2 regions of the Nitratireductor sp. L15S-10 genome follow, and region 2 is predicted to be linked to the other one. Evidence: riboswitches for the same ligand, from Rfam matches in the RefSeq annotation. Region 2 holds a riboswitch; the other holds the start of a gene.

Region 1 (15,638 bases), on a different replicon from region 2:
GGGCACCAGGCTTTTCGAGCGGTCGAAACGCGGGGTGCAATTGACGAGCGAAGGCCGGGTCCTTCTTCCGCATGCGGAGATGGTGGTGGAACTCACCAATGAAATGAAGTGGCTGGTCAACAAGAACAGAAAGATGACCGGCTCGCTGCGCGTCGGCGTCACGGACACCATCCTGCGCTCCTGGTTCGTTCAGCTCATGGAATGCTTTCGGGAAAAATATCCCGGCGTGAACATCGAGATGCTGTCGTCCACCTCAGCCGATGTCATCCAGTCGCTGCGGGATCATGCGGTTGATGTGGGACTGGCGATGCGGGATGGAAACGACCCCAAGCTCGATTTCGTGCCGCTCGGCTCTTTCCCGGTCGCCTGGGTGGCGAGCCCCAGCGCCTTCCCCATTCGAAGGGCCACGGTGGGCACGCTGCTCGACATGCCGATCCTCAGCTTTCCCAAAAACTCGATCCCCTACAAGACACTGGAGCGCTACCTGAAAATGCACTCCAAGGTGCGGGTCAACGTGCACTCGTCCAACTCCATTGCAACCATTGTGCAGATGGCCGAGGAAGGGCTGGGCATCGCGCCCATGCCGCGCGCGGTGGTGATGAAGGAACTGGCAAGCGGAACGCTGCACGAAATCAGCGTGGATGTGGAATTTCCACCGCTGGAGTTCTTTGCAATCACGGAGGCCTCGCCCCGCAAGACACTCAGGGACGAGTTTGTGGAAATGGCCCGCCAGCAGGCGATTGCCTATTCGAGCCGCTTCCCGGACGACTACCTGATCAACACTGATTGAAAAAATTTATCACAGGAAGCCATATTTTTCATTTGGACTTTTTAAGAAGGCTCTCCGATCCTGTTCCCATAACCAGACAAAAAAGATGGGGAAGGATAATGAACCGTATTCTACGCAATGTTCTGGCCGCAGGCGTGATGACAGCGATCGGCGCTGCCGCAACGGTCTCCGCGCAGGCTGAGACCTGGCGCATGGCGCACAAGATGCCGCCGGACAGCATCGAAGGCGAACTGTTCCAGTTTTTTGCCGACAAAGTGGTCGAGAAGACTGGCGGTGAGGTCGAGATCAAGGTGTTTCCGAACGAGCAGCTTGGTTCCGATGACACTGTTCTCGAGCAGCTCCAGATCGGCACAGTGAATGTCTATCCGGAAGGCACCAGCTATCTCCAGAAATGGGTTCCGGATATCAAGTTCACCTCGGCCCCCTTCCTCTTTGACGACCGCGAGCATTGGGTCCGCTTCATGGAGACCGATCTGGTCAAGGGCTGGTTCAAGCAGATCGAAGACGAAGCCGGCATTGCGCTGATCGGCTCTCCGACCGCCTTCCTGCGTGGCCCTTACCGCGTGATGGTGACCGACAAGCCGTGGACGAACCTGGAAGAAATGCAGGGCACGCGGCTGCGCATGCATCCCGACGAGCTGGCCGCCGCCGCCTGGCGCCATCTGGGTGCAGAGGTTCGCACGCTTGCATGGACGGAAGTCTATGAATCCATCAGCCGCGGCATCGTCGATGCGGTGAACAGCCCGATCGCGCTGGTCCAGCCGATGAAGTTCTACGAGGTTGCGCCACACGTGATCCGTCATGACGAATACCCGCAGGGCATGGCCTTCATGACGAACGCGAAGCGCTGGAACGCCCTTTCCGATGAACTGCGAGCGCAGGTTCTCGACGCGTTTGCCGAAATGGCCGAAGAGTCGGAAAAGCGCATGACTGCTGCGGCGAACAGCGATCTTGAAGCCATGAAGGCGAAGGACGTTGCCTATACGGAGCCGGACACGTCTGATTTCGTTGAGCGCATGCAGAGCTTCTATCAGGAGATGGAGGAAAAGGGTGAACTCCCCGAAGGGTTCCTTGACGCGGTTCGTTCGTCGCGCGCCGAATAGGCATCCTTTGAATTCACATTGATGGGGGAGGTTTTATGCCCGTCCTGGATCGAATCCTGGCCGTTATCGATCGGCTGTTTCTTGTGGGAGCGAATGCGGCATTGTTCGCCATGCTCCTCGTGACCGCACTCAATGTCGCGTCACGCGCATTTCTCGGTCAGGGGGTGGTCTGGGCCTTCCCCATCAGCATCGTCTGCTTCGTGTGGATGAGTTTTCTGGGCTTTTTCGTCGTCTACAGGCAAAACAAGGATATCACCGTCGATTTTCTGCTGAACGCCACTCCGCCCCCGGTGCGCCGCGCCGGGCGGATGCTGGTGGACATTGCCGTTATCGCGCTTCTGCTCATCATCCTGCGCGAAGCGCCGGAGCTGATCCAGCGTCAGGTGGGCAATATCGAGATGGTTGGTATTCAGCGCTATTGGCTGAGTGTCCCCTTCTTCGTTTCCTGCGGGCTCATTGCCCTGCATTTCTTCAGCGACTTCGTCCATGCCATCAAAGGGCATCCGGAGCCTGAGCATCACCATGTCGGCGACATCTAGGATCCGGGTAGAACCATGACCTTGCTACTTTTCGCGGGCTTCGTCGCCCTCATCCTTCTGCGTGTGCCGATCACCATGGCCATCGGCCTGGCGGTGCTCTCTGCCCTCATCTATGCGGGCTTTTCCGACACGCTTTATATCATCCCGCTTCAGGTTCTCGACGGCGTCGACAACCCGTCCCTGCTTGCCATCCCCTTCTTCATCATGGCCGGCAATCTGATGAACGGCGTCGGCATGACCGACCGCATCTTCAACTTCGCCTCCGCGCTTGTTGGTCATATGCGGGCCGGCCTTGCGCAGGTGAACGTTGTCTCGTCGCTGCTCTTTGCCGGTGTCTCCGGCGCGGCGGTGGCCGATTGTGCCGGCCTCGGCACGATCGAGATCAAGGCCATGCGCGAGCGCGGCTATCCCGCTCCCTTCGCGGCGGCTCTCACGGCTGCAAGCGCGGTGGTGGGGCCGATCATCCCGCCATCCATCAGCCTGGTGGTCTATGCGTTTTTGTCCAACACCTCGGTGGCGCGGCTCTTTCTGGCGGGCATCATTCCCGGCATTATCGTCGGCCTGTCGCTGATGGCGTTCAACTATCTCGTTGCGCTCAAACGAGATTTTCCGCGCGAGGAACGCAAGAGCCTGCCGCAGATCGGACGGGCCGCCATCGACGGCATTGCCGCGCTGATTGCGCCGGGCATCATCCTCGTTGCCATCCTCACCGGTTTCACCACGGCCACGGAAGCGGGTGTTCTGGCCTGCGTCTACACCATCGCGCTGGGCTTCGTTTACCGCACCTTCTCCTTTCGCATGCTCTGGCAGGCGCTGACGGAAACGATGACCATCACCAGCGTGATCATGATCATCATCGGTTTCTCGCATGTGATGGGCTGGCTTCTGGCTATCGAGCAGATCCCGCAGCAACTGGCTGATCAGATTCTTTTGTTCACCGAATCGCGCACGGTCTTCCTGTTCCTCCTGCTCGGCTTTCTGCTTCTGGTTGGCTGTTTCGTGGAAGGTGTGCCGGCCAAGCTGATCCTCGTGCCGATGCTTCTGCCGATCATCGACCAGTTCGGCATCGACCGGATTCACTTCGGCCTCATCATCACCCTGGCGCTTTTGATCGGCATTGCCACACCGCCAATGGGCATTGCGCTCTACATCGTCGCGGAGGTGGGCAAGGTGCCGTTTGAGAAAGTGGCGGTGGCGATCCTCCCGTTTCTCGTCCCGCTCATCATTGCCCTGCTCATGATTACCTTCGTGCCCGAGCTGGTGCTCTTCCTCCCCAATCTCGTTCTGGGGCCGGCCTGACGGCCGCCTCAATCAAACTCCAAAGCAAGGGAAATTCATGAAAATCTCCGTCATTCAGATGAACTCGCAGGACGACAAGGCAAAGAACATTGCCGATGCGGAAGCCTTGATCCGCAAGGCCGTTGCCGAGGACAAGTCCGATCTCGTCGTCCTGCCCGAAACCTTCACATATATGGGTGGGACCGTGGAAAGCCGCCGCGCCAATGCGGAGACCTTTCCCGATGGCGAAGCCTACCGCGCCATGTCGGCGCTGGCCGCCGAATTGAAGGTGAACATTCACGCCGGCTCCATGGCCGAGGCGGCGGGCGAAAAATGCTACAACACGACCATCGTGTTCGACCGGCAGGGCAAGGAGATTGCCCGCTACCGCAAGATCCACCTTTTCGATGTGAAGGTTCCCGGCGGCCAGAGCTATCTGGAATCCGACACGATGAAGCGCGGCGAGGACGTGGTTGTCTACGAGCTGGAAGGCGTCAGGATCGGCTGCGCCATCTGCTACGATCTGCGCTTCCCGGAGCTGTTCCGCAAGCTGCGTGACAAGGGCGCCGAGGTGATCGTGCTGCCCGCCGCCTTCACGCTTCAGACCGGCAAGGACCACTGGGAACAGCTTCTGTGCGCCCGCGCCATCGAGACGCAGTCCTATGTGGCCGCATCGGCCCAGATCTTCGGGCATGACGAGGGCAGGAAGCTGTGCTTCGGCCACTCGCTGATCATCGACCCGTGGGGCGTGACCATCGCCAACTGCTCGGATCGCGTCGGCCATGCAAGCGCGACCATCGACACCGGCTATGCCGAGCAGATCCGCCGGTCCATGCCGGTCGCAGACCATCACGTCGTCGCATAAGGAATACGCATATGTACCAGGTCAACTCGATGCCGGAGCAGCTGGCACAGGCCAAGATCGACAAGCTGATGCAGGTGGAGACCGCCACAGTGGGCCACTTTCTGCACGCAAATTTCCTCGACACGGGCATCCGCTCGATGTTGCCGAAGGTGCGGGCTGCCGGCACAGCGGTGACCCTGCGCCTGCCCCATGCCGACAGCACGCTCCTGCATTACGCGATGGACCATATCCGGCCCGGCGATTTCGTGATCATTGACCGTGCCGGCGATACACGCCACGCCTGTTGGGGCGGCGTCATCACCCACACGGCGGCCCGCAAGAAGGCCGCCGGTGCGGTGGTGGACGGGCCGGCGACGGATGTCGCCGATTTCGAGCGTCATGGCTTCCCGATGTGGTGCCGCGGCCCCTCGCCCATCACCACCAAGCTGCTGGGCGTTTCGGGCGAGATGAATATCCCCGTCAGCGTTGGCGGTGTGGTGGTCAATCCGGGCGACGCGGTGCTGGCCGATGAGAATGGCGTGCTGATCCTGTCTCCCGACGAGGTGGACATGGTGGCCGACCGCGCCATCCAGATGCAGGCGCGGGAAGTCGAACTCCTGAAGCGCATCGACGCCGGCGAGAGCCTGCCGACCATCTCCGGCGCGAAGGAGCGCGTTGAGGCAAGCGCCTAGGATCTGGCAGCGGCTCATCCACAAATCATTCCCGTCATCCCGGATAGCCCAGCGGTCGGCCGGGATGACGGGTATGGCCTCTCGATAGAGGAAGAGGGCTTCGAGACATGGCTCGAAGCCCCCTTCCCAAACTTGTTGCCCGGCATCTGACATGGGTGCTTGACAAGAGCGCCCCTCTTCACACACGTTACGGCCTCACCTGGGGGGTCCCGCCAAGGGGCTGAGATTCTGCTGGGCATGGTTTTCCATGCAGCGCAGTGACCCGATGAACCTGATCCAGTTCATACTGGCGTAGGGATGGTGCATGCCTGGCGGGTCGCTGGCTTTTTTGAGCCGAAACCATTTCCATAGCGGAACGTCAGCGCTTTTCCTCCTCTCGGCACGAACTGGGTCTCCATTGCTGACTGAGCAGAGGAGGCTCTGACCCATGGATGCTATCGCTCCGAAAGTGACCACCGGCCCATTGCCGGCGTCGCGCAAGATCTACAAACCCGGCAAGCTTCACCCCGACATTCGCGTGCCCATGCGCGAGATCGCCGTGCACCCGAGCGCCGGCGAGCCGCCAGTGACCGTTTATGATTCCTCCGGCCCCTATTCCGATCCGGATGCGCTGATCGAGATCGAAAAGGGCCTGCCGCGCATCCGCGAGGCCTGGGTGAAGGCCCGCGGCGATGTGGAGGCCTATGAGGGCCGCCATGTGAAACCGGAGGACAATGGCTTCGTTTCCGGCGACCGGCTGACGCCGGAGTTTCCAACGCGCCACCAGCCGCTGCGGGCAAAGGACGGCAAGGCCGTCACGCAGATTGCCTATGCGCGGGCCGGCATCATCACGCCGGAAATGGAATATATCGCCATCCGCGAGAACCTTGGCCGCGAGCAGGCAAGAGCCGCACAGGCGCGTGATGGCGAGAGCTTTGGCGCGGCCATTCCCGATTTCGTGACGCCGGAATTCGTGCGCGACGAGGTGGCGAAGGGCCGGGCGATCATCCCCGCCAACATCAACCACCCGGAAGCCGAGCCGATGATCATCGGCCGCAATTTCCTCGTGAAGATCAACGCCAATATCGGCAACTCCGCCGTCACCTCTTCCATGGCCGAGGAGGTGGACAAGATGGTGTGGGCGACGCGCTGGGGCGGCGATACGGTGATGGACCTTTCCACCGGCCGCAACATCCACAACATCCGTGAATGGATCATTCGAAATTCTCCCGTGCCCATCGGCACCGTGCCGATCTATCAGGCGCTGGAGAAGGTGAACGGCATTGCCGAGGATCTGAACTGGGAGGTCTTTCGCGATACGCTGATCGAGCAGGCAGAACAGGGCGTCGACTATTTCACAATCCATGCGGGTGTGCGGCTCCACTATATCCCGCTGACGGTCGACCGCGTGACGGGCATTGTTTCGCGCGGCGGCTCGATCATGGCCAAGTGGTGCCTGCATCACCACAGGGAGAGTTTCCTCTACGAGCATTTTGAGGAAATCTGCGACATTTGCCGCGCCTATGACGTCTCCTTCTCGCTGGGCGATGGCCTGCGTCCGGGCTCCATCGCCGATGCCAATGACGCCGCGCAGTTTGCCGAGCTGGAGACGCTGGGCGAGCTGACGCAGATCGCCTGGAAGAAGGATTGCCAGGTGATGATCGAGGGCCCCGGCCACGTGCCCATGCACAAGATCAAGGAGAACATGGACAAGCAGCTCGATGTCTGCGGCGAGGCCCCTTTCTATACGCTTGGGCCGCTCACGACCGACATTGCGCCGGGCTATGACCACATCACCAGCGGCATTGGCGCGGCGATGATCGGCTGGTTCGGCACGGCCATGCTCTGCTACGTCACGCCGAAGGAGCATCTGGGCCTGCCCGACCGCGACGATGTGAAGACGGGCGTCATCACCTACAAGATCGCTGCCCATGCGGCCGACCTTGCCAAGGGGCATCCGGCGGCCAAGATCCGCGACGATGCGCTGTCGCGCGCGCGTTTCGAGTTCCGCTGGGAGGACCAGTTTAACCTCTCGCTCGATCCCGAGACTGCGCGGAACTTCCACGACGAAACGCTGCCCAAGGAAGCGCACAAGGTGGCCCATTTCTGCTCCATGTGTGGTCCGAAATTCTGCTCCATGCGCATTTCCCACGACATCCGCGCCGAGGCGCAGAAGGAGGGCATGGCCAAGATGGCGGAGAAGTTCCGCGAGGGCGGCGAACTCTACATGCCGCTGGAAAAGGCGGTCGAGCCCGGGGAGTGATCCATGCATGTCCTTGTTCGTGGGGCCGGCGTCGCCGGCCTCACGCTGGCGCATGAGCTGGTGCGGGCGGGTGTGCGGGTGACGGTGTACGACACCCGCTCCGGCCCGGCGGGCAGCGCCTCGTGGCTGGCGGGCGGCATGCTTGCGCCGTGGTGTGAGCGCGAGAGCGCGGAAGAGCCGGTGCTTACGCTCGGAAAGAGCGCGGCAGACTGGTGGGAGGCCGCCCTTCCCGGCCATGTGCTGCGCAACGGAACACTGGTGGTTGCGCCGGCGCGGGACCGGGCGGAGCTCGACCGCTTTGCCGCGCGCACGTCCGGCCATGAATGGCTGGAGGGCGAGGCCGTGGCCGCACTCGAGCCTGATCTTGAAGGCCGGTTCCGGCGCGGGCTTTTCTTTCGGGGCGAGGCGCATCTCGATCCACGGCTGGCGCTGACGACGCTTGCCGAGGTGTTGAGGAAGGCCGGTGTTCGTTTCGTCTGCGAAATGGAGGTCGAGGCGGACAGGATTGCCGATTGCACGGGCATGGCGGCGGCGGATCCGGAGCTGCGCGGAGTGCGTGGCGAGATGCTTCTCCTCAGAACCGAAGAGATCAGCCTGTCACGCCCGGTGCGGCTGCTTCATCCGCGCATACCGGTCTATATCGTGCCGCGTGCAGATCACCATTTCATGGTGGGCGCGACGATGATCGAAAGCGGGGATGACGGGCCAATCAGCGCCCGCTCGATAATGGAATTGCTCAACGCGGCCTATAGCCTGCATCCGGCCTTTGCCGAGGCAAAGATCGTGGAGACGGGCGCCGGTGTGCGACCCGCTTATCCCGACAATCTCCCGCGCGTGAAGCGCACGCCGGAGGGCGTCCGCGTGAACGGGTTTTACCGCCATGGGTTTCTGCTCTCGCCGGCCATGGCGCGTGAGGCGGCGGCCGTCATCCTGAACGAACGCGTGGAGGTGTTCGATGAAGCTCACGATTAATGGAGAAGCGCGGCAGGTGTCAGCGGCAACGCTGGCCGCCCTGCTCGACGAACTGGATTACGCGCCCGACTTCCTCGCCACCGCGCGCAATGGCGAGGTCGTTCCGGCAGCGGAACGAAGCCGGTGCGCGCTGGAAGATGGCGATCGGATCGAGATCCTTTCGCCCATGCAGGGAGGCTGACATGCTGGAAGTCTATGGCGAAACCCTGTCCTCGCGGTTGCTTCTGGGAACCGCGCAATACCCCTCCCCCGCCATCATGGCGGATGCAGTGCGGGCAAGCGGCTGCGAGATCGTGACTGTGTCGCTGCGCCGCGAGATGGCGGGCAACCGCAGGGGCGGGCAGTTCTGGGAGTTTATCCGCGAGCTCGGTGTGCGGGTGCTGCCCAACACGGCGGGCTGCCATTCGGTGAAGGAGGCGGTGACCACGGCGCAGATGGCGCGCGAGCTTTTCGGCACGAACTGGATCAAGCTCGAGGTGATCGGCCATCACGACACGCTGCAGCCGGATGTGTTCGGTCTTGTAGAAGCAGCGCGCATTTTGAACGATGAAGGTTTCAGGGTCTTTCCCTACACCACCGATGATCTGGTGGTGGGGGAGCGGCTGCTTGAGGCGGGATGCGGGGTTTTGATGCCCTGGTGTGCGCCCATCGGCTCCGCGCGCGGGCCGGTCAATGTGGATGGGCTTCGGGCCATGCGTGGAGCCTTTCACGATATCCCGCTCATTGTGGATGCGGGGCTCGGGCGCCCCTCCCATGCGGCCATGGTGATGGAGCTGGGCTTTGACGCCGTGTTGCTCAATACGGCTGTGGCGAAGGCGGGTGAGCCAGTGGCCATGGCGGCAGCCTTTGCCGGTGCTGTCGAAGCGGGGCGAAAGGCCTTTCTGGCCGGTCCGCTGGAGCCGCGCAATATGGCTGTTCCCTCAACGCCGGTGATCGGCAAGGCAGTGTTTGAATGAAAGTCGATCCCTTCTATTTGATCGTCGACAGTGCGGCGTGGATCGCCCGTCTCGTCCCCCTCGGCGTAAAGCTCGTGCAGTTGCGCATCAAGGAGATGGATGAAGCGGGGCTTCGTGGAGAGATCATCGAGGCAAGGCGCATCTGTGCCGAACACAATTGCCAGCTCATCATCAACGACCACTGGCGGCTGGCCATCGAAACGGGCTGCGATTTCATCCATCTGGGCCAGGAAGATCTGGCGGAAGCCGATATCGATGCAATTCGCACGGCGGGGCTGAAGCTCGGCATCAGCACCCATGACGGGGCGGAACTGCGCACCGCACTCGCCGCGAAGCCCGACTATGTGGCGCTCGGGCCGGTCTATCCAACAATCCTCAAGAAGATGAAATGGGACCCGCAGGGGCTCGACCGGCTGGCTGACTGGCGCAAGCGTGTAAGCGATGTGCCGCTGGTGGCGATTGGCGGGTTGAACCCCGAACGGCTTCCCGGCGTGTTTGCGGCTGGGGCGGATAGTGCTGCCGTGGTGACCGACATCACTCTGAACCCAGATCCGGAAGCGCGCACGCGCGAATGGCTGGCGGCCACCGCGCAATGGCGGTGAACATGGCGCATGTGCTTGTGATTGCCGGTTCGGACTCGTCTGGCGGCGCGGGCATCGCGCGCGATGTCGAGACACTTGCTGCCTTTGGCATTAAAGCCTGCCTCGCGCTCACGGCGGTAACGGTGCAAACGCATGACACGGTAAAGAGTGTCGACCTATGTGCTGCCGATCTGGTGGAAGCACAAATCCGTGCGGCTTTTTCTGCAAACCCTGTTGCGGCCATCAAGATCGGTATGCTTGGAAGCTGCGAAACCGTGAAGTGTGTTGCGGCCGTCTTGCGTGAGCAGGCCCCTCTCCCGGTGGTGCTCGATCCGGTGGTCGCATCATCTTCCGGGCGGGCGCTGCTTTCCGACGATGCCATTGAAACCATGCGCGAAAGCCTGATGCCGCTTTGCACCCTCGTGACGCCCAACCTGCCTGAGCTCGCACTCCTTTCAGGTGGGAGCGAGGCAGACGAGCATCAGCAGGCGCGCGATCTGCTTGAGGGCGGTGTGAAGACGCTGCTCGTGAAAGGCGGGCATGCAGAGGGCCCTCGTGCGGTTGACACGCTGTATCAGGCGGGAGAACCGCCGCTGCGGTTCGAGGGCCCGCGTCTTCCTGGCACGATGCGTGGCACTGGCTGCATGCTGGCCAGCGCCATCGCCGCCGGCCTTGCCCGGGGCGACGGGTTGCAGGCCAGCGTGCGCGCGGCAAAAACCCACTTGTCCGAACGCTGGCTTGCCAACTGACTCCCTGTCAGAGGATTTCTGACAGCTTGACCGCACGACCTTCCTTGATCGACAGCAGCGCCGCATCGGCCAGCGCCAGTGCGCGCAGACCGTCCTCGCCCGAGGGTGACGTCGGCTTGCCCTCGACAATGGCGGCGACGAAGCTGGCAATCTCGGCTGCATAGGCTTCCGTGTAGCGGGTCATGAAGAAATCATGCAGCGGCGGGCGGGTGAAGCCTTGAGCATTGGCAATCTCGATGGAAACGGGCCGCTGGTTTTCCGCCGCGATTGCGCCCTTGGCACCTAGCACCTCGATCCGCTGGTCATAGCCATAGGTGGCGCGGCGCGAATTGGAGATGCTGCATTGCCGCCCCGAGGCGGTGGTGAGGATGACGGAAACGCTGTCGAAATCCCCGGCCTCGCCAATCGCCGGATCGACCAGCACGGAGGCGGTGGCAAACACCGTCTCGGGTTCCTCGCCCAGCAGGAAACGCGCCATGTCGAAATCGTGGATTGTCATATCGCGCAGAATGCCACCCGATGACTTGATATAGCTCACAGGCGGCGGGCCGGGATCGCGCGAGGTGATCTGCACCATCTCGACGGGACCGATGCGCCCTTCGTCGATGGCAGCGCGCACGGCAGCGAAATGCGGGTCGAAGCGGCGGTTGAAACCCACCATCAGAACGGTACCCGTTTCCTTCACCACGCCAAGGCACTGCTTCACGCGGGCAAGGCTTAGATCGACGGGCTTTTCACAGAAAACGGCCTTGCCGGCGCGGGCAAAGCGCTCGATCAGATCCGCATGCGTATCGGTCGGCGTGCAGATGACGACGGCATCAATGCTCCTGTCGGCCTCAATGTCTTCAATGCTGCGAACCGCGCAGCCATAGGCATCGGCAACAGCCTGTGCGGCCTCTGCAAAGGCATCAGCGACGGCGACAAGCTGCGCCTCCGCATTACCGGCAATCGCCTTTGCATGCACCTTGCCGATGCGCCCGGCACCAAGAAGCGCGAAGTTTACGGTCATGTAGGGTCTTTCCGTCTGGAATTTGGAAGTCTTTGTCTCAGATGTAGCTGGCGTTTTCGTGGACACCGGACTGCACACCCGTAATCAGCGAAACCACTTCGTTTCCGTCCGTCTTGTCAGCCTCCAGCATGCCCGCGATGCGGCCGCGCCGGAACACCCAGATCTTGTCGACTAGGTTGAAGACCTGCCTGAGATTGTGGCTGACGAGGATCAGCGGAATGCCGCGTTTCTTCAGGCCGCGAATGATGTTTTCCACCTGGGTCGTTTCCTGCACGCCCAGGGCTGCCGTGGGCTCATCCATAAGGATCAGCTTTGAGGCGAAGCTCGCAGCGCGGCTGATGGCGACACACTGGCGCTGACCGCCGGACATGTTGGCGATGGCGTTGTGCAGGTTGGGGATTTTCACGCCCGTTTTTTCGAGTGCTTCCTGGCTGCGCTGTAGCATTTTCTTCTCGTTCAGGAAGCTGAACGGGCCGAGATTGAAATAGGTCTCCTCCCGGCCGAGAAAAATGTTGGAAGGCACGTCGAGATCGTCGGCAAGAGCGAGATTCTGGAACACGGCCTCGATGCCTGCTTCGCGGGCATCGACGGGACTTTGAAAATCCATTTCCTGTCCATCGAACAGGATCTTGCCAGACGTCGGTCGCTCCACGCCGGTGATCTGTCGCACGAAGGTCGACTTGCCGGCGCCATTGTCGCCGACGATGGCCACGTGTTCGCCGTCGAGAAGCTCGAAATCGGCATCCTCGAGCGCACGCACGCCGCCATAATGCTTGGTCAGCCCCTCGGTTCTGAGGATGACTTTGCGTTCTGCGCCTGCCCGTTTTTCGCCTGTCATGGGTTCCTCCCGGGGTTCAGCGCGACCGTGGCCGCATGCGCTGGCGGTACACATCGGCCACCACGGCGGCGACGATGATCACGCCCTTGATCATTTCCTGATAGTAGGCATCGAGCCGCAGGAAGGTGAAACCGGAGATGATGACGCCGAAGATGACGGCACCGATCAGCGTTCCGACGATAGAGCCGCGTCCGCCGGAAAGCGACACGCCGCCGATAACGGCCATGGCGATGGCGTCGAGTTCGTACATTACGCCCATGCCGGCCTGCGCGGTCAGTCCACGGGCGGCGATCACCATGCCGGCAAGACCGGCGAGAAGGCCCGCAATCGTATAGACCAGAACCAGATGCCGCTCGACATTGATGCCTGACATGCGCGCCGCCTGCTCGTTGGAGCCGATGGCATAGGTGTGCTTGCCATAGACGGTGTATTTGAGCGCCACATGGAACAGCGCCGCGATCGCCAGGAAAATGAAAACCGGGGTCATGCCCTGCCCAAGGGCTGCAAAACTGTCGGTCGGGAAGGAAACCGGCTGGCCCTTCGTGTACCATTTGGCGATGCCGCGCGCCGTCACCATCATGCCGAGCGTGGCGATGAAGGGGGGGATTTTCGTGAAGGCAATCAGCAGACCGTTGATCATGCCGGCCACGATGCCGCAGGCAAGGCCGATGAGTATGGGAATGATGACAGGAAGATCGGTCAGTTCCGGATAAACCGCGCGCGGATAGGTGCTCACCTGAGCGAAGCTCATCGCAATCATCGCCGTGGCGCCGACCACCGAGCCTGATGAAAGATCGATGCCACCGGTGATGATGACCTGCGTCACGCCGATGGCGATGATGCCCACCACCGAAACCTGCAGGATCATGATGGACAGGCGCTGGGTGTTGAACAGGAAGCTCTGCCCCTGAAAGATCCAGCCGAGTATTTCGAAGATAAGTGCGATGCCGACAAGGCCGAGCAACGCATTCAATTCGTGCGAGCGCGGCCGCTTCTGGGGCATTTCCGCGGCGCTGTCGGAAACTGCTTGTGCCTGGTTTGCCATTGTCAATTCCGCCAAGGGGAGCCGGCACGGGCCGGCGGGATGGCGGCGACCCGATGGCCGCCGCCGTCACGTCCGGACATTCAGTTCTTGGTCGTGAACTGATCCATATTGTCCGGCGTCACGAGCTGGAAGGGAATATACACCTTCTGATCGACGTCTTCACCCTTGGCGAGCCTGAGGGCCGCATCGAGCGCGCCCTTGCCCTGCCCTGCCGCGTCCTGGAACACGGTCACGTCGAGATCGCCGGCGGCCATGGCTGCGAGCGCATCCTGCGTGGCATCGACACCGCCGACCAGCATGTCTTCCATCGAGATGTTGGCGGCTTTCATGGCCTGGATGGCGCCAATGGCCATTTCGTCATTGTTGGAGACAACGGCGTCGAACTCCAGCCCGGCGGAAAGCCAGTTGGTCATCAGATCGGTTGCCTCGGTGCGCTGCCAGTTGGCGGTCTGCTCCTCGACGATTTCCATGAAGGAGCATTCATCCGTGGCGATGACGTCATGAACATCCTGGGTGCGCATGCGCGCCGCCTGATTGGAGAGCTCACCCATCAGAACAACGATTTTTGCGCCCTCACCCTTGCCCTTCTCCTTGAGCAGGCGGCAGATTTCCTGCGCTTCCAGCGTGCCGGATTCGCGCTCATCGGAGGCGACAAAGGCCTGATTGTCCGGCAAATCATCAACGTTGACCGGCTCGCGGTTGACGAAGACGAGCGGCACGCCTGCATCGGCCGCCGCCTTGGTCATGGCCACGGTGGCATCCGTGTCGACGGGGTTTACGATGACCGCATCGACGCCCGAAGCGATGAAGTTCTGAATCTGGTTGAGCTGTTTGCCAACGTCGTTCTGCGCGTCCTCCACCTGCAGTTCCACGCCGTCCAGCGTTTCGGCATAGTCAACCATGCCATTGCGCAGGACCGTGAGGAAATTGTCGTCGAACAAGGCCATGGAGACACCAACCGTTTCTGCCATGGCCGAGGTGGACATCAGTGCCGAAACGGCAACGCCCATCATAAGCTTTTTCATCTGAATGCTCCTCCACACGATGGGTGTCCGGCAGCACCCGCTTTGACCGGAATCCTTCAATGGGAATGTATGAGCCTCACCGGCACATGAGCAGCCGAACTCCTCGCCTTCCAACCGCCCGACACTCCGAAAAAATAGAATGTCGACACCGTTAAAAACTCAATATGTAATATTTATTCCATTTCTTATGGATGCGTCAAGGCGAAATTCCATTTCGCTTTTCGCCTTGGGCGGGTGGTGGGAGAGCATTTGCGCGCAGGTGTTTCATGCTCTCTTCGAGGTCCCTGTGCAGATCGTCGGATGTGTGGACGGAATCCGCAAACGGCTCGAACGAGAACAGCCCCTGAAAGCCTTCAGTAAACAGTGCCGAGATTTGCCCGACATTGTCCAACCGGTCATGTTTGTCGACCAGCACGCGATGCCCGTCGCGCATGTCGGGGACCGAAAGCGCCTTGTCGACGACACCGGAAATGTGAACGAGCCCGGTCTCGGCAACATGGAAGCTCTCCTCGCCGGAAAGCGTGTGATGAAACGTGTCATGGACGAGCCGAAACGTGCCGGCGGCATCCAGCGAGGCGATTGCCTCGACGGCTTCCGATTTGAGGCGCAGGGAACAGGTTTCGAAGCCGAGCGGTTCGACAAGGCCAATGATGCCGGCGTCTTCGAGAAGCGGGCGCAAGCCCTTCAGCGCAGTCCGCAGATTGGCCTGCCGTTCTCCATCGGCGGTTCCGGTGCCGTCATTGACGGGCACAAGCACCAGCGCCTCTGCGCCGCAATCACGCGCATAGGCAATCAGAGTTCGGGCTTCCTCCTCGCGTGTATCATTCCAGTCGTTGAAGCGCTGCAATGCGTTGATGGAGAGGATGCGCAGGCCGCGTGCCGCCGCCTCGCTACGGACCGATGCCGGCGACGTGCCATCCAGAATGGCGTTGCCTTCCAGATCGTTGCGGATTTCCACGCCCTTCATGCCGAGCG
Region 2 (15,638 bases):
GAGCGTCAGGGCCAGGACAGTTTTGCGCGACGATGACCGTGCGGGCGGCAGGAAGTTCATGGTAGCGGGCGCTCGATTGGACAAGTGAATGTCCTTCCGGTTGATCTTGTCCAAAGCATGACCAGCCTTAACATGCCAGTCGCGCTTTTGGTTCCCTCAGCATTTCATCATGTCCCATCCGGGGCATCGTCTAGCGCATAAGCTGCAACAGGGGAATCCATTTCTTGGAGCTTAAATGATTTCGCGGCGCGCGCCTATATAGCGGTTGAAGGCTTCAGACGCTCTGCCGGAGATGAACGCATCGGTTGTGCCGGTGGCGGAGATCTGTCCTTCTTCCACGAAGATCATGGTTTTGCAAAGCCGCTCAGCATCGCGCGGATCATGCGTCGCCATCAGGATTGTCATCTCCTGCGCGCTGTGCAGGCCGACAATGAGATCGAGCATTTCGTCGCGCAGGGCCGGTCCGAGCGAAGCGAACGGCTCGTCCATCAGAAGAACGGGGCGTCTGCGAATCAACACGCGGGCAAGTGCCACACGCTGGCGCTCTCCGCCCGAGAGCGCTTGAGGCAACCGGTCTTCCTTGCCCGCAAGACCGGTTCGGGCAAGAGCATCCGAGACTGCTGCCCGGTCTTCGTCGGTCAATCTCAGGGAAGCCGAGCGGCCAAGCCCCACATTCTGGGCGACGGTGAGATGCGCGAAGAGATTGTTTTCCTGAAACACCATCGAAACAGGCCTGCGGTGAGGATTGAGCCGGGAGACATCTTCGCCGTTTATGAGAACACGGCCCGAGGTGGGTCTTTCGAAGCCGGCGATCAGGCTGAGCAGCGTCGATTTTCCCGAACCGCTCGGGCCCATCACGGCAACGATATCGGCTGGCGCGATTGTTGTGTCGAACGTCATTGGGCTCCCGCCAGGGTAAGCGAATTGTAGCGCTTCCAAAGCGATGCGTGCTCCAGGTCCGGTGGCGGTTCTGTTCATGTCTTCTCCCTGCCGAGTCGATCGGCGATGAACATCAATGCCAGGCAAAGAAGGCCCAGGAAAAGAGCGAGGCCGGCGGCATCTGCCGTGCGATAGCTGCCCATGCGCTGCAGAAGCAGATAGGGCAGGGTCTGCACCTGATCTGATCCGAACAAGGCAATGACGCCAAGGTCTCCCAGCGAAAGCGCTGCGGCAAAGGCGAGCGCGGTGGCGGCGGGGCGTTTGAGCGCCGGCCAGTCGACAAGACGCAGCCGGGTCCAGCCGGTGATGCCGAGCGACAGGCACAGTTTTTCATGACGGGCGCTTGCGGCATCATAGGCCGGGCGAATGGCGCGGATGGAAAAGGGCATGGCCATCACTGCATTGACCGTGACGACCATGACCGGCGCGAAGACGAAGACATTGCCCACATGACGCAGGAGAATGAACCAGCCCGCACCGATGACCAGCGGCGGGACGATGAGAACCATGGCGGCCCCGCTGTCGGTGGCGCGTTCGAGCAGGGCTGCCGGTAATGCACCCCGCTTCATTTCGAGCGCTCGCCGGGCTGCGACCAGTGCCAGCGACAGGATGAGGCACAGGAGGGCCGACAGGCTTGCGAAAACAAGGCTGGTGGCCGTGGCTGCAAAGACCGCGCTTTCGGTGGCAAGACGCCCGAGGTCGGCTTTCAGGCCGGTAAATACCGTTGCTGCCATCGGCCCTGCAACAAAGAAGAGGGCGATAAGAATAAGGGCTGCGTTGAAACCGGTCTCTGCGGGTGTGTGCCAGACGATCCGGCGGGGTGCGACGGGCAGGTTTGCGTCGCCGCTGAAGGACGCGCCGAGGCGGCTCATCGCCAACACGATGCTGCCTGCCAGCGTCACCTGGATGAGGGTGAGCACCAGAGCGCGGGCGGGGTCAAAATCGAAGCGCAATGCCTGATAGATCGCAACTTCCAGCGTGGTCGCGCGCGGGCCCCCACCAAGCAGCAACACAATGGTGAAGGAAGTGACACACAGCATGAAGACGAGCCCGGCAATGCCGGGCAGGGCAGCGCGCATGGCCGGCCATTCGAGAAACCGGAACGAGGCGCGCGCGCCCATGCCAAGCTGGGCTGCAAGACGCCATTGGTCTGCTGGCACACTTTCAAGCGCGTTCAGAAACAGCCGTGTCGCAAGCGGCAGGTTGAAGAAGACATGGGCGACCAGAATTCCTGAAAGGCCATAGATGCCAGGCCAGTGTTCGTTGAGAGCAAGCGAAAGATAGGGAGCAAAGAACCCAGCGCGGCCATAGAGCGCGAGCACGCCGAGGGCTGCCACGATAGCCGGTAATGCAAGCGGCACGGCGAACAGGCGCAGGATGAAGGCGCGGCCCGGAAACACCGGATGTCGTGCAAGAGCGCGCGCCAAGAGGGTCGCCGGGATCACCGAGAGCAGCGTGGAAAGCAGCGCCTGCCAGAGCGTGAAACGGGCAATGCGCAGAAGCCATGCATCGAACGCATCCAGCACGTCAGAACCCTGGCGCGCCGCCTCCACCGCGAGGCCGGCAAAGGCTCCGCCGACAAGCAGGCCAACGGCGGCAAGCGCGATGCGTCCCGCTGTTATGCGTCTGTCCATGGCGGGGACCCGGGGGATAGTCAGTGGCTCATCACCGAAAGCCACTCATCAACCCACGCCTTCCGGTTCTCAGCCACCTCTTCGGGTGTGAATTCGAGTGTCTTTTCAGGTTTCACCAGATCTTCGAATACCGGATTCAAAGGGCTGGAGGTTTCTCCGGCCGGGAACATCCAGTTGGTTTCGGGGATGGCATCCTGAAAGCCGGGACCGGTCATGAAAGCGAGGAACTTCTGCGCCAGCGGATTCTTCGCGCCGTTGACCGTTTGCGCTGCCACTTCCACCTGCAGGTAATGGCCCTCGGCAAATCCGGCAGCCTTGTAGCGCTCCGTATCCTCGGCTATCCGGTGGTAGGCGGGTGAGGTGGTGTAGGACAGCACCATGGGGACCTCGCCGCTGGTAAACAGCCCGTAGGCTTCGCTCCAGCCGGGTGTCACCGTCAGCACCTTGTTCTGAAGGCTGCTCCACGCGGCGGCAGCCTCCTCGCCGTAAACGGCCTTGACCCAGAGCAGCAGACCAAGCCCCGGTGTGGAGGTGCGCGGGTCCTGTATTGCGATCTTCAAATCGCCATCGCTTTCCACCAGTTCCTTCAGGCTGGCCGGTGGTGTCTCGATGGCCTCGGTGTCGTAGACGAAAGCGAAATAGCCATAGTCGAAGGGTACGAAAATGTCGTTCTCGAAACCGCCCGGCACCTTCACCCTGGCCATGTCTGTTCCATGGGGTGCGAAGAGGCCGGTTTCCCGCGCCTCATGAAGCAGATTGTTGTCGAGGCCGAGCACGATGTCGGCCTTTGTGGATTGGCCTTCCAGCTTCACCCTGTTCAGAAGCGCCACCCCATCGGCCACCGAAATGAACTCCACGTCGCAGCCGCATTCGGCTTCGAACGCCTTTTCCACTTGTGGGCCGGGGCCCCAATCCGAGGTAAAGCTTTCGTAGGTGTAAATGGTGAGTTTATCCTGCGCTGCCGCCAGCCCCGTCAGGATAAAGGTGCCAATCGACAGCGTGGAAATCAGGGTGATGGTGCGCATCTGCGCCTCCTCGTTTCTGGTTGGGGAATGAGGCGCTGTTCCAAGAGCGTCTAATCCCTCCGCCGGTATGAACCGGATCAGGTTCCGCGGGTTGGCCTGGTTTGTCCCAGGCCTCTCAGCCGGCAACGCGCCGGCACCCCGTTAGAGCAACCGGAAATTAGGGCGCAGAGCGATATTCTGCAAGGGGCAGGAATGGTGCAAACGCCGTTGGCGCTGGCTCGCCGGCATGATATGGGCCAGCCCATGAGCCGATTTACCCTTCTCCTAGGTGGAGACCTCACCCGGACACCGGCCCTCGATGCCGAAATCGCCGACAGCCGCATTATCGCGGCGGATTCGGGCATACGCCACGCAGCACTTCTCGGCGTCAAACCCGAGCTTTGGGTTGGGGATTTCGATTCCGTGCCCGATGGGTTCGAGGACTCCTATGTCGATGTGGCGCGCCGCACCTTCCCCTCCGAGAAGGACAAGACCGACGGCGAGATCGCGATTGCGGCAGCTCTGGAGGCCGGGGCGACAAGCCTTCTGCTGGCCGGCGCCTTTGGTGGCGAACGGGCCGACCACATGTTCCTGCATTTCGCTCAGGCATTGCAGCTCTCCGAGCGCGGCATTGCCGCGAAGCTGACGAGCGGGCATCAGGAAGGCGTGCCGCTCGTCCCGGGGCGGCGCCACAGCTTCGCCTATGCTGATGGCACACTGTTTTCGATCCTCGGCTTCTCGGAGCTTTCCGGCCTCACCGTTGAAGGGGCGAAGTGGCCGCTCGATGCCGTGGAGGTGCCCTTCGGATCGTCGCTGACGCTTTCCAACGTCGTGAAGGGCGACCTCTCGATAACGCTGATGAAGGGTCGGGCGCTGTTCATGGCGCATCTGCTGAATGATGGAGAACGCTGAGCCATGGCGCCGCCACTTTTAAAGCTGGATGATATTCGTCTGACCTTCGGTGGCACGCCACTTCTTGCCGGTGCCTCGCTGATGGTCGGTCCCGGTGAGCGGCTGGCGCTGGTGGGGCGCAACGGCTCCGGAAAGTCGACCCTGTTGAAAATCGCCGCCGGGCTCGTCGAGCCGCAGGACGGAGAGATCTTTCGCCAGCCGACGGCAACCATACGCTATCTGCCGCAGGCGCCCGACTGGCAGGGCTTCGCAACCGTGCGCGCCTATGTGGAGGCGGGGCTTGGTCCTGCCGACGACATCAACCGCGTGGCGCTGGTCATCGACCGGCTGGGGCTCACGGGCGATGAAGACCCGGCGACGCTTTCTGGCGGTGAAGCGCGGCGCGCTGCACTGGCCCGCGTGCTTGCGCCGGAGCCGGATTTGCTGCTTCTCGATGAGCCGACCAACCATCTTGACCTCGCCACGATCGAGTGGCTCGAAGATGAATTGCAGCGCACCTCGTCTGCCCTTGTCACCATCTCGCATGACCGCCGATTTCTGGAAAAGGTAAGCCGCGCAACCGTGTGGCTCGACCGGGGGATGACGCGCCGGCTCGACAAGGGGTTCGCCCATTTCGAGGACTGGCGCGATCAGGTGCTCGAAGAGGAAGAGCGCGAGCAGCACAAACTTGCCCGCAAGATCGAGCGTGAAGAGCACTGGCTGCGCTACGGCGTCACCGCCCGCCGAAAGCGTAATGTGCGCCGCCTGGGAGAGTTGCAGGCGCTGCGTGAAAAGCACCGCAGCCACCGTGGCGCGGAGGGTGTGGCCACCATGGCGGCAAGCGACGCCGCCGAATCCGGCAAGCTCGTCATCGAGGCGAAGGGGCTTGCCAAATCGTATGACGGATTGCAGGTGGTGAAGGACTTTTCCGCACGCATCCTGCGGGGCGATCGGGTTGGCTTTGTCGGGCCCAACGGTGCCGGCAAAACAACGCTGATCAGTCTTCTGACAGGCAAGCTCGAGCCCGATGAGGGATCGCTGCGGCTCGGTGCCAATCTGGAAATCGCCATTCTGGACCAGAAGCGAGCGCTTGATCCGCTGGAGACGCTTTCTCACTTCCTGACCGATGGGCGCGGCGACAGCGTCGTCGTCAACGGGCAGGAGCGGCATGTCGTTTCCTATATGAAGGACTTCTTGTTCAAACCGGAGCAGGCGCGCACGCCGATCCGCGAGCTTTCGGGCGGTGAGCGCGCCCGGCTGGTTCTGGCCCGGCTCCTCGCACGGCCGGCCAATCTGCTGGTTCTCGATGAGCCGACAAACGATCTCGATATGGAGACGCTCGATCTCCTGCAGGAACTGGTCGAGGACTTTCCGGGGACTGTGCTGCTTGTCAGCCATGACCGCGATTTTCTCGACCGCACGGTAACGAGCACGATTGCGCCTGCGGGCGATGGTCGCTGGATCGAGTATGCCGGCGGTTATTCCGACATGATGGCGCAGCGCAAGGGCGAAGAGCTGGAACGGCGCAAGGCGCGCAGTGCCGAGCAGCAGAAGGCAAAGCCTGCCGGCAATGTGAGTGCGCCCAAGGCAGCGTCGAAGAAGCTCTCCTACAAGCAGAAGTTTGCATTGGAGACGTTGCCAAAGAAAATCGATGAGCTGGCTGACGAGATCGTGGCTCTGGAGCAGAAACTTGCCGATCCGAACCTCTACACGCGCGATACCGCCGCTTTTCAGCGCTATTCCAAAGAGCTTGATGAAAAGCGCGCGAGCCGGGAGAAGATGGAAGAGGAATGGCTGGAACTGGAGATGCTGCGCGAAGAGGTCGAGGGCGCCTAGCGATTTTCGCTGCTTGGCTCCGGTTTCAAGGGATATTCACCACACAGGCAGGGAGAAGGAAGCCGTCGTTCCGATCGCCTTCACCGCTCGCTAACCAGACTGGTTCAGAATGCGCCGCATGGACCAGGATTTCCTCATTTCCGCAAAGCCCGATCTGCAGAAAGCGCGTGCTACCTGGCTTTCCGCGCTGGCCGATGAGCGTCGTCTTTCCGCGCTGACCGTCGATGCCTATGAGCGTGATACACGGCAGTTCCTGCAGTTTCTCACCGGCCATTGCGGCGAGGCGCCAGGTCTTTCAGACATTGCCGAACTGCGCCCGGCGGACTTGCGCGCCTTTCTGGCCTTTCGGCGGGGCCGGGGGGCGGGCGCGCGCACGCTCGGGCGCGGGCTTGCCGGTGTGCGCTCGTTTCTGCGTCATCTGGAGCGTCGGGGGCTGGTGAACGCGGCGGCCGCAGCAGCGCTGAAGGCGCCGCGTGCACCGCGCGCGCTGCCCAAGCCGCTGACGGCTGCCGACGCGCGCAAGGTCGCCTCAGGCGAGGGGCAGCTTGCCGAAGAGCCATGGATCGCGGCGCGGAATGCTGCTGTCTTCACGCTGCTTTATGGAGCCGGGCTTCGCATTTCAGAGGCGCTGGGGCTTCTTGGCGGCCAGGTCGGGGAGTTGCGCCAGGGCGCGCTCAGGATCACCGGCAAGGGCGGCAAGACGCGGCTTGTGCCGATGCTGCCGATATCCGTCGCGGCGGTTGCCGAGTATCAGCGCCTTTGCCCCTGGCATCTGGACCCCGACAGGCCGCTCTTTCGCGGCGCGCGTGGCGGTGCGTTGCAGCCTGCCATCATCCAGCGTGAGATGAAACGCATGCGCTCAGCTCTCAATCTGCCGGAAACGGCGACACCCCATGCGCTCAGGCATTCCTTCGCCACCCATCTTCTGGGGCGTGGTGGCGACCTGCGCGCAATCCAGGAGCTTCTGGGTCACGCAAGCCTCTCTACCACGCAGGTCTATACCGGTGTGGATACGGCGCGGTTGCTCGAAATTTATGACGCCGCCCATCCGCGCGCCTGAAATCCACGCCTGAAATGGTTGTGCGCAATTCGCGGTGGCGGATTAACAGTTTCGCGGTGATTTGCAGCTAGCGTGAGGTCATGAAAACGCATTCAAAAGCCACCACCGCCGCGGAGCGGCTTGTCGATCGCCTTTTTTTGTGTGCAGTAGCTTTTCCGCTGTTTCTCCTGCTGGCGCTTATCCTCGGGCTGATTATGGCGAAGCCCGCCAAGGCGGAGGAGATCGCCTGTACCGGTACGAATCTGCTGACGGAACTTGCGGACGATAACCCGGAGGCACTCGAAGACGTTCGACGACAAGCCGCGGAAACGCTCAACGGCAAGGGCCTGCTTTGGCGGGTCGAAAAGGAGGGCGTTGCGCCCTCTTATCTTTTTGGCACCATGCATATGAGCGATCCGCGCGTGGTGACTCTCCCCGCCAACGCCCACAAGGCTTTTGAGGGAGCTGATCGGGTTGTCATTGAAACAACCGACATTCTCGATCAGTCGACAATGGCGGCGGCGATGTTCAAACGGCCAGAGCTGATGATGTTCACCGGTGAGGAGACCCTTGGAGATCATCTTGACGATGCCCAACGTCAGGCGGTGGCAAATGCGCTCGAACTGCGCGGCATTCCGTTTGCGAGCGTCAAGAAGATGAAGCCCTGGATGTTGATCTCGCTGGTTGCGTTGCCAGCTTGCGAAATCCAGCGCAAGGAAGCCGGCATGCCGATCCTGGACCTTAAGCTTGCCGAGGATGCACAGAACGCCGGCAAAGAGCTTCTTGGTCTTGAGACGGCGGTCGAGCAACTGGATGCCATGGCCTCCCTGCCGATGGAGATGCATGTCCGGGGCCTCGTCGAGACGTTGGCGCTGGGCGACGCTCTAAATGACGTCATGGAAACCATGGTCTCACTCTATGAGCAGGGTGAAACCGGAATGTTCTGGCCGCTTATCCGTGTTGCGCTCCCTGAACAGGAAGACGCTCCCGGCGACTACACCGCCTTCGATCAGGCCATGGTCAGAGCGCGGAACGGTACGATGGCCGAACGGGCGCAACCGATCCTGGACGAGGGCAACGCCTTTATTGCCGTTGGGGCGCTGCATCTGCCCGGTGAGGAAGGGCTCATCGAACTCCTGCGTGCGGACGGTTATACTGTTGAGGGCGTTCTGTAATTTTGGGGTTCCGGCTAATTAATTGCATGTTATCTTTTCAATGGCGTTGGGGAGCGTCATTCGGAGTGACGTCATGCCGAACGATAACCCAAAGGAGAATCCCGAAAAACGTTCCTCAAGCTCAGCGGGAACGCGGGGTTTTGTGATCGGTGCCGTCGGCGCTGCGATCGCTATACTCGTCTTCATGGCGATTTCAGGCAGCGGCTTTTTCGGGGAGGACCGCGTCCGAGTTCCCGACACTGTTTCCGACAGTGTGCCTACCGGTGATGGCGGATAGAAAAAGGCCCCGAAGCTTTTGCTTCAGGGCCACATTGTTTGAAAATTCCTGCCGGATCACATGTGGATCGGCTTGGCGAAGGTGGCGAGCGCTGCCTCCTTGACCGTTTCCGACATGGTGGGGTGGGCGTGACAGGTGCGGGCGAGATCTTCAGACGAGCCGCCGAATTCCATCAGAACCGCAGCCTCGTGGATCATTTCGCCGGCGCCGAAGCCGATGATGTGAACGCCCAGAACACGGTCCGTCTTCTTATCGGCGAGCACTTTCACGAAGCCGTCCGTCTTCAGCATGGAGCGTGCACGGCCATTGGCCGAGAAGGGGAATTTTCCAGCGTTGTACTCCACGCCGGCCTTTTTCAGCTCTTCCTCGGTCTTGCCGACGGAGGCGACTTCCGGGCTGGTGTAGACCACGCCGGGGATCACGTCATAGTTCACATGCCCGGCCTGACCGGCGAGGATCTCGGCGACGGCGACGCCTTCATCCTCGGCCTTGTGCGCCAGCATCGGTCCGGCGATCACGTCGCCGATGGCGTAGATGCCATCGACATTCGTCTTGAAATGCTTGTCTGTCTTCACGCGTCCGCGCTCGTCCAGCTCTACGCCCATCGCGTCCAGGCCAAGGCCTTCCGTGTAGGGTTTGCGGCCGGTCGCAACCAGAACCACGTCTGCCTCGACGGTCTCCGCATCACCACCTTTTGCCGGCTCAAAAGTGACCTTCGCCCCCTTGCCGGCCTTGGTTACGTCCGTGACCTTCGCGCCGAGCCTGAATTCGAAACCCTGCTTGCCGAGCATGCGCTGGAACTGCTTGGCCACCTCGCCATCCATGCCGCCCAGGATGGTGTCGAGATATTCGACCACGGTCACCTTTGCGCCAAGACGGGCCCAGACGGAACCCAGCTCCAGACCGATCACGCCGCCACCGACAACCACCATCCGCTCCGGCACCCTGGAAAGCTCCAGAGCGCCGGTGGAGGAGACGATCACCTTCTCGTCGAACTTCACATCGACGCCAGGAATGCCGGCGACATCGGAACCAGTAGCGATGACGATGTTCTTCGTCTCGACGGTCTGTTCCTTGCCGTCGTCGCCCTTCACGCTCACCTTGCCGTTGCCGGCAATGCTGCCAAAGCCGCGATAGACATCGATTTTGTTTTTCTTCATCAGGAAGTCGAGGCCCTTGGTATTCTGCTCGACCGTCTTGACGCGATGCTCCATCATCTTCTTGAGGTTCAGCTTGGGCTTGCCAACCTCAACGCCGAGATCGGCAAGGCCATGGCCGGCTTCCTCGAACATTTCCGTGGCATGGAGCAGCGCCTTGGAGGGGATGCAGCCCACATTGACGCAGGTTCCGCCATGGGTGGAGAGCTTCTCGACCACAGCTGTCTTGAGGCCAAGCTGAGCCGCCTTGATGGCGCAGACATAGCCGCCGGGGCCGGTGCCGATCACGACGAGATCATAGGACATGTTCCTGCCTTTCCTGAATTCCGTTGCGCCGGCTATCTGCCGCCGCTGACATTGAGAATGGCGCCTGTGGAATAGGACGCCTCATCGGAGAGAAGCCAGAGCGCGGCGCGGGCGATTTCCTCCGCCGTGCCAGGCCTTTTCATTGGGATAAGACCCGAAAGCCGCTGCGCCCTGTCAGGCTGACCACCAGAGGCGTGGATTTCGGTGTCTGTAATGCCGGGCCGCACGGCGTTGACGCGGATACCTTCCTCCGCGACCTCGCGAGCAAGCCCAATGGTAAAGGTGTCGACCGCAGCCTTGGAGGCCGCGTAGTCGACATATTCGCCCGCCGAACCGAGCACAGCGGCGATGGAAGAGATGTTGACGATGGCGCCGCCCTTTCCGCCATGGCGTGTGGACATGCGCTTCACTGCCTCGCGAGCACACAGCATCGTGCCGATCACGTTGATGCGCATCATGCGTTCGAAGCGGGCGAAATCCATTTCGTCGACGCGTGCCTTGCGGTCGACGATGCCGGCATTGTTGACCAGCGCATCGAGCTTGCCAAAGCGTTGATCAACGGCCTCGAACATGGCCAGGATTTCGCTTTCCTCGGCCATGTCGGCCTTGACGGCGAAGGCTTCGCCGCCTGCCTTCTCAATGTCGCGGACCACCGTTTCGGCAGCATCCGGATTGGCGACGTAGTTGACCGCCACGCGATACCCTGCGCCCGCAGCCAGCCTGCAGATCGCAGCGCCGATGCCGCGGCTCCCGCCTGTCACCAGAAGTGATTTTGCTGCCTGCGTCATTGCCGTCCCCAAGGCTGGCTAATGCGGAAAGGCGCGAAAGACATCTGCCTTTCGCGCCCTGCTGTTCTAGAGATCGAGGACCAGTCGTTCGGGATCCTCGAGCACGTCCTTGATGCGTACGAGGAAGGTCACGGCTTCCTTGCCGTCGACGATCCGGTGGTCATACGAAAGCGCGAGGTACATCATCGGGCGGATGACGATCTGGCCGCCGACCACCATGGGCCGCTCCTGGATCTTGTGCATGCCCAGAATGCCCGACTGCGGGGCGTTCAGGATCGGGGTCGACATCAGCGAGCCATAGACACCGCCATTGGAGATGGTAAAGGTACCGCCCTGCATATCGGCCATGGAGAGCTTGCCGTCGCGGGCAGCAAGACCCAGACGACCGATTTCCTTCTCCACCTCGGCAATCGACATCTGGTCGGCATCGCGCACCACCGGCACGACGAGACCACGGTCGGTGCCGACCGCTACGCCGATATGGCAGAAGTTCTTGTAGATGATGTCCGTGCCATCGATCTCGGCATTCACAGCCGGGATTTCCTTCAGCGCGTGGCAGACGGCCTTGGTGAAGAAGCCCATGAAGCCAAGCTTGACGCCATGCTTCTTCTCGAAGAGCTCCTTGTATTTCTTACGCATCTCCATGACCGCCGTCATGTCCACCTCGTTGAAGGTGGTGAGCATGGCGGCAGTGTCCTGCGCATCCTTGAGGCGGCGGGCGATGGTCTGGCGCAGGCGCGTCATCTTCACGCGCTCTTCACGGTTCTCGTCTTCGGCCGGAGAAGCGGGGCGGGCTGCCTTGGGCTTTTCAGCCGGTGAACTCGGTGCGCCGCCTTCAAGCGCTGCCAGCACATCGCCCTTCAGCACCTGGCCGTCTTTGCCGGAACCGGCAACGTCCGAGGCCTTCATGCCCTTTTCTGTCATCAGCTTCTGAGCAGAGGGTGCGGGCGGACGTCCGCCATCGTCGTCCTTCTTCGCCGCGGGGGCTTCCTTCTCAGCCGGCTTGTCGGCCTTGGGCGCCGCTGCGCCGGCAGAGGCTCCCTGCTCGATGCGCAGGAGAAGCGCCCCGACTTCGACCTCGTCACCCGAGTTCACCACCATCTCAGTAATCACGCCATCGACCGGCGACATCACTTCCTGGGCGGCCTTGTCGGTTTCGAGCTCGAGAATGGCTTCATCGGTTTTCACCGCGTCGCCAACCTTCTTGTAGACCTCGCCGACCTGGGCTTCGGTGACGGATTCGCCCGCCGATGGAACATTCACCTCGACGATTTTTCCGCCGCCGGCCATGGTTGCCTCCTGGGTTTCTTTGCTACCGGTCGACTTTTCGCCGGCCTGACTGGTTTCTGGTTTTGCTTTGCCGGCGCCATCGCCTGCGGCAATCATGCCGAGAAGCGCGCCGACTTCGACGGTTTCACCTTCCTTGACGGCGATCTCATCGAGGGTGCCGGCAGCGGGCGCCGGCACTTCAATGGAAACCTTGTCGGTTTCCAACTCAACGAGTGGCTCGTCGGTGGCGATCGTGTCACCCACCGATTTCATCCAGCGGGCAATGGTTGCCTCGGTCACGGACTCGCCCAGTGTGGGAACCCGAATCTCGGTCGCCATGTCGTTTTCTCCGTCGCTTGCTATTCGCCGAGCGCGTCTTCGAGGAAAGCCTCGAGCTGCGCCAGATGCTTCGACATGAGGCCGGTCGCGGGCGATGCAGCGGCCGGACGACCGGTGTAGCGCACGCGCGTGTTCTTGGCCTCGATGTGCTGCAGAACCCATTCCAGATATGGATCGATGAAGGACCAGGCACCCATGTTCTTGGGCTCTTCCTGGCACCACACCATCTCCGCGTTCTTGAAGCGCGAAAGCTCGTTGATCAAAGCCTTGGCCGGGAATGGATAGAGCTGTTCGACACGCAGGAGATAGATATCGTCGATGCCACGCTTCTCGCGCTCTTCGTAAAGGTCGTAATAGACCTTGCCGGAGCACATCACTACGCGGCGGATCTTCGAATCCTTCACCAGCTTGATCTTCTCGCCGTCCAGATGCTCGGCATCGTCCCACAAGAGACGGTGGAATGCGCTTTCGCCTGAAAGCTCAGCCAATGTAGACACGCAGCGCTTGTGGCGCAGCAGAGATTTCGGCGTCATCAGGATGAGCGGCTTGCGGAAATCGCGCTTCAGCTGTCGGCGCAGGATGTGGAAGTAGTTCGCAGGCGTCGAGCAGTAGGCCACCTGCATGTTGTCTTCCGCGCACATCTGCAGCCAGCGTTCGAGGCGGGCGGAAGAGTGTTCCGGACCCTGGCCTTCATAGCCGTGTGGCAGCAGGCACACGAGGCCCGACATCCTGAGCCATTTGCGCTCGCCCGAAGAGATGAACTGGTCGAAGACCACCTGAGCGCCATTGGCGAAGTCGCCGAACTGGGCTTCCCACAGCGTCAACGCGCGCGGTTCTGCGAGCGAGAAGCCGTATTCGAAGCCGAGAACGGCTTCTTCTGAAAGCATCGAATTGATGACTTCGTAATAGGCCTGCTGCGGTCCCAGATTGTTGAGCGGGATGTAGCGGTTTTCGTCGCGCTGGTCGTAGAGCACGGAGTGGCGCTGTGAGAAGGTGCCGCGCTCGGAGTCCTGACCGGAAAGGCGCACCGGATTGCCCTCGAGCAGGATCGAGCCGAAGGCAAGGGCCTCGGCGGTCGCCCAGTCGATGCCGGCCCCATCGTCGATCATCGTCTTGCGGTTCTTGAGGAAGCGCTGGATCGTGCGGTGAGCTTCGAAATCCTCCGGGATTTCGGTCAGCTTCTTGCCGATTTCCTTGAGCGTCTTGACCGGGACAGCGGTCTTGCCGCGGCGCTGTTCATCCGCATGATCGGCCTTCTTCAGGCCTGACCAGACACCGTCCAGCCAGTCGGCCTTGTTGGGCTTGTAGGCCTGACCGGCCTCGAATTCCGCTTCCAGATGTGCGCGCCAGTCCGCCCGCATCTTCTCGATGTCGGCTTCGGTCACAAGACCTTCTTCGAGCATCTTTTTCGCGTAGATCTCGCTGGTCGTCGTGTGCTTGCGGATCTTGCGATACATGATCGGCTGCGTGAATGCCGGCTCGTCGCCCTCGTTGTGGCCGTAGCGACGGTAGCAGAACATGTCGATCACGACCGGCTTGTGGAAGGTCATGCGGAATTCGGTTGCAACCTTTGCCGCATAGACCACCGCTTCCGGGTCGTCGCCATTCACGTGGAAGATCGGCGCTTCGATCATCTTCGCCACATCGGAAGGATAGGGCGAGGAGCGCGAGAAACGCGGATTGGTGGTGAAGCCGATCTGGTTGTTGATGATGAAATGCACGGTGCCGGCAACGCGGTGGCCGCGCAGGCCCGACAGGCCGAAGCACTCGGCCACAACGCCCTGACCAGCAAAAGCGGCATCACCGTGCAGGAGCAACGGCATGACGCGCGCCCGCTCTTCCGGCGGCACCACTTCCTCGCGCTTGCGGCCGAACACCTGGTCCTGCTTGGCGCGGGCCTTGCCCATCACCACCGGATTCACGATTTCCAGGTGCGAGGGGTTCGCCGTCAGCGAGAGGTGGACATTGTTGCCATCAAAGGCGCGGTCGGAGGAAGCGCCGAGATGGTATTTCACGTCACCGGAGCCTTCCACATCGTCAGGGGCAAAGGAGCCGCCCTTGAACTCGTGGAAGATGGCGCGATGCGGCTTTTCCATGACCTGGGCGAGCACGTTCAGGCGACCGCGATGGGCCATGCCGAGAACGATTTCCTTGAGGCCCATCTGGCCGCCACGCTTGATGATCTGTTCGAGCGCCGGGATCAGCGCTTCACCGCCGTCGAGACCAAAGCGCTTGGTGCCCTTGTATTTGACGTCGATGAACTGCTCGAAGCCCTCTGCCTCGATCAGCTTCTGCAAGATCGCCTTCTTGCCGTTGGCGGTGAATTCGACGCCCTTGTCCGGACCCTCGATGCGTTCCTGAATCCAGGCCTTTTCGGCCGGGTTGGAGATGTGCATGAACTCGACGCCCAGCGTCGAGCAATAAGTCCGCTTCAGAATGTCGAGCATCTGGCGGATCGTGGCCGTCTCCAGACCGAGCACATGATCGATGAAGATCGGGCGATCGTAGTCGGCTTCCGTGAAGCCGTAGGCCTCCGGCGACAGCTCGTTGTAATCTTCCAGCGGCTTGGCAATGCCCAGCGGGTCGAGGTCGGCATGCAAATGACCGCGCATGCGATAGGCGCGGATCATCATGATGGCACGGACGGAATCACGCGTCGCCTGCAACGTCTCTTCAGGCGAGAGCTGCGCGCCGGTCTTGGCTGCCTTTTCCTTGATCTTGCCGTCGAAATGCTTTTCGACTGCGCCCCAGTCGCCATCAAGCGCTGAGACAAGCTCGCCATTGGCGGCCTGAGGCCAGTTCTTCTTTTTCCAGGACGCACCGGCGGCGTTCTTCTTCACATCAACAGCGTCATCCTTGAGCGCGCCGAAGAAGTCGCGCCAGTCTTCACTGACGGAAGACGGATCGTCTTGATAGCTGGCGTAGAGTTCCTCGATATAGGCAGCGTTGCCACCATAGAGGAACGAGGTGAGCGACATTTGGTC

The links. Region 2 has a riboswitch for thiamine pyrophosphate ahead of thiB (thiamine ABC transporter substrate binding subunit). Riboswitches for the same ligand answer to the same signal wherever they lie in the genome.
Region 1: it holds a riboswitch for thiamine pyrophosphate, as region 2 does, so the genes downstream of both, thiC (phosphomethylpyrimidine synthase ThiC) here and thiB (thiamine ABC transporter substrate binding subunit) in region 2, are expected to answer to the same signal.

The regions. Positions count from the first base shown of each region.
Region 1 is NZ_CP120676.1:170,548-186,185, forward strand. Features, by position in the region: gene P2W41_RS20140 (LysR family transcriptional regulator) at 1-790, shown strand, start outside; gene P2W41_RS20145 (TRAP transporter substrate-binding protein) at 889-1,893, shown strand; gene P2W41_RS20150 (TRAP transporter small permease) at 1,929-2,432, shown strand; gene P2W41_RS20155 (TRAP transporter large permease) at 2,448-3,731, shown strand; gene P2W41_RS20160 (carbon-nitrogen hydrolase family protein) at 3,769-4,575, shown strand; gene P2W41_RS20165 (RraA family protein) at 4,587-5,246, shown strand; TPP riboswitch at 5,437-5,562, shown strand; gene thiC (phosphomethylpyrimidine synthase ThiC) at 5,674-7,488, shown strand; gene thiO (glycine oxidase ThiO) at 7,492-8,460, shown strand; gene thiS (sulfur carrier protein ThiS) at 8,444-8,641, shown strand; gene P2W41_RS20185 (thiazole synthase) at 8,643-9,416, shown strand; gene P2W41_RS20190 (thiamine phosphate synthase) at 9,413-10,018, shown strand; gene thiD (bifunctional hydroxymethylpyrimidine kinase/phosphomethylpyrimidine kinase) at 9,988-10,746, shown strand; gene iolG (inositol 2-dehydrogenase) at 10,754-11,755, opposite strand; gene P2W41_RS20205 (ATP-binding cassette domain-containing protein) at 11,793-12,593, opposite strand; gene P2W41_RS20210 (ABC transporter permease) at 12,610-13,596, opposite strand; gene P2W41_RS20215 (sugar ABC transporter substrate-binding protein) at 13,719-14,663, opposite strand; gene P2W41_RS20220 (TIM barrel protein) at 14,860-15,638, opposite strand, start outside.
Region 2 is NZ_CP120674.1:785,671-801,308, forward strand. Features, by position in the region: gene P2W41_RS03780 (M48 family metalloprotease) at 1-60, opposite strand, end outside; gene thiQ (thiamine ABC transporter ATP-binding protein) at 232-978, opposite strand; gene thiP (thiamine/thiamine pyrophosphate ABC transporter permease) at 975-2,573, opposite strand; gene thiB (thiamine ABC transporter substrate binding subunit) at 2,594-3,598, opposite strand; TPP riboswitch at 3,636-3,749, opposite strand; gene P2W41_RS03800 (thiamine diphosphokinase) at 3,842-4,489, shown strand; gene P2W41_RS03805 (ABC-F family ATP-binding cassette domain-containing protein) at 4,493-6,304, shown strand; gene P2W41_RS03810 (tyrosine recombinase XerC) at 6,423-7,364, shown strand; gene P2W41_RS03815 (TraB/GumN family protein) at 7,445-8,518, shown strand; gene P2W41_RS03820 (hypothetical protein) at 8,592-8,795, shown strand; gene lpdA (dihydrolipoyl dehydrogenase) at 8,852-10,258, opposite strand; gene P2W41_RS03830 (SDR family oxidoreductase) at 10,291-11,046, opposite strand; gene odhB (2-oxoglutarate dehydrogenase complex dihydrolipoyllysine-residue succinyltransferase) at 11,113-12,654, opposite strand; gene P2W41_RS03840 (2-oxoglutarate dehydrogenase E1 component) at 12,675-15,638, opposite strand, start outside.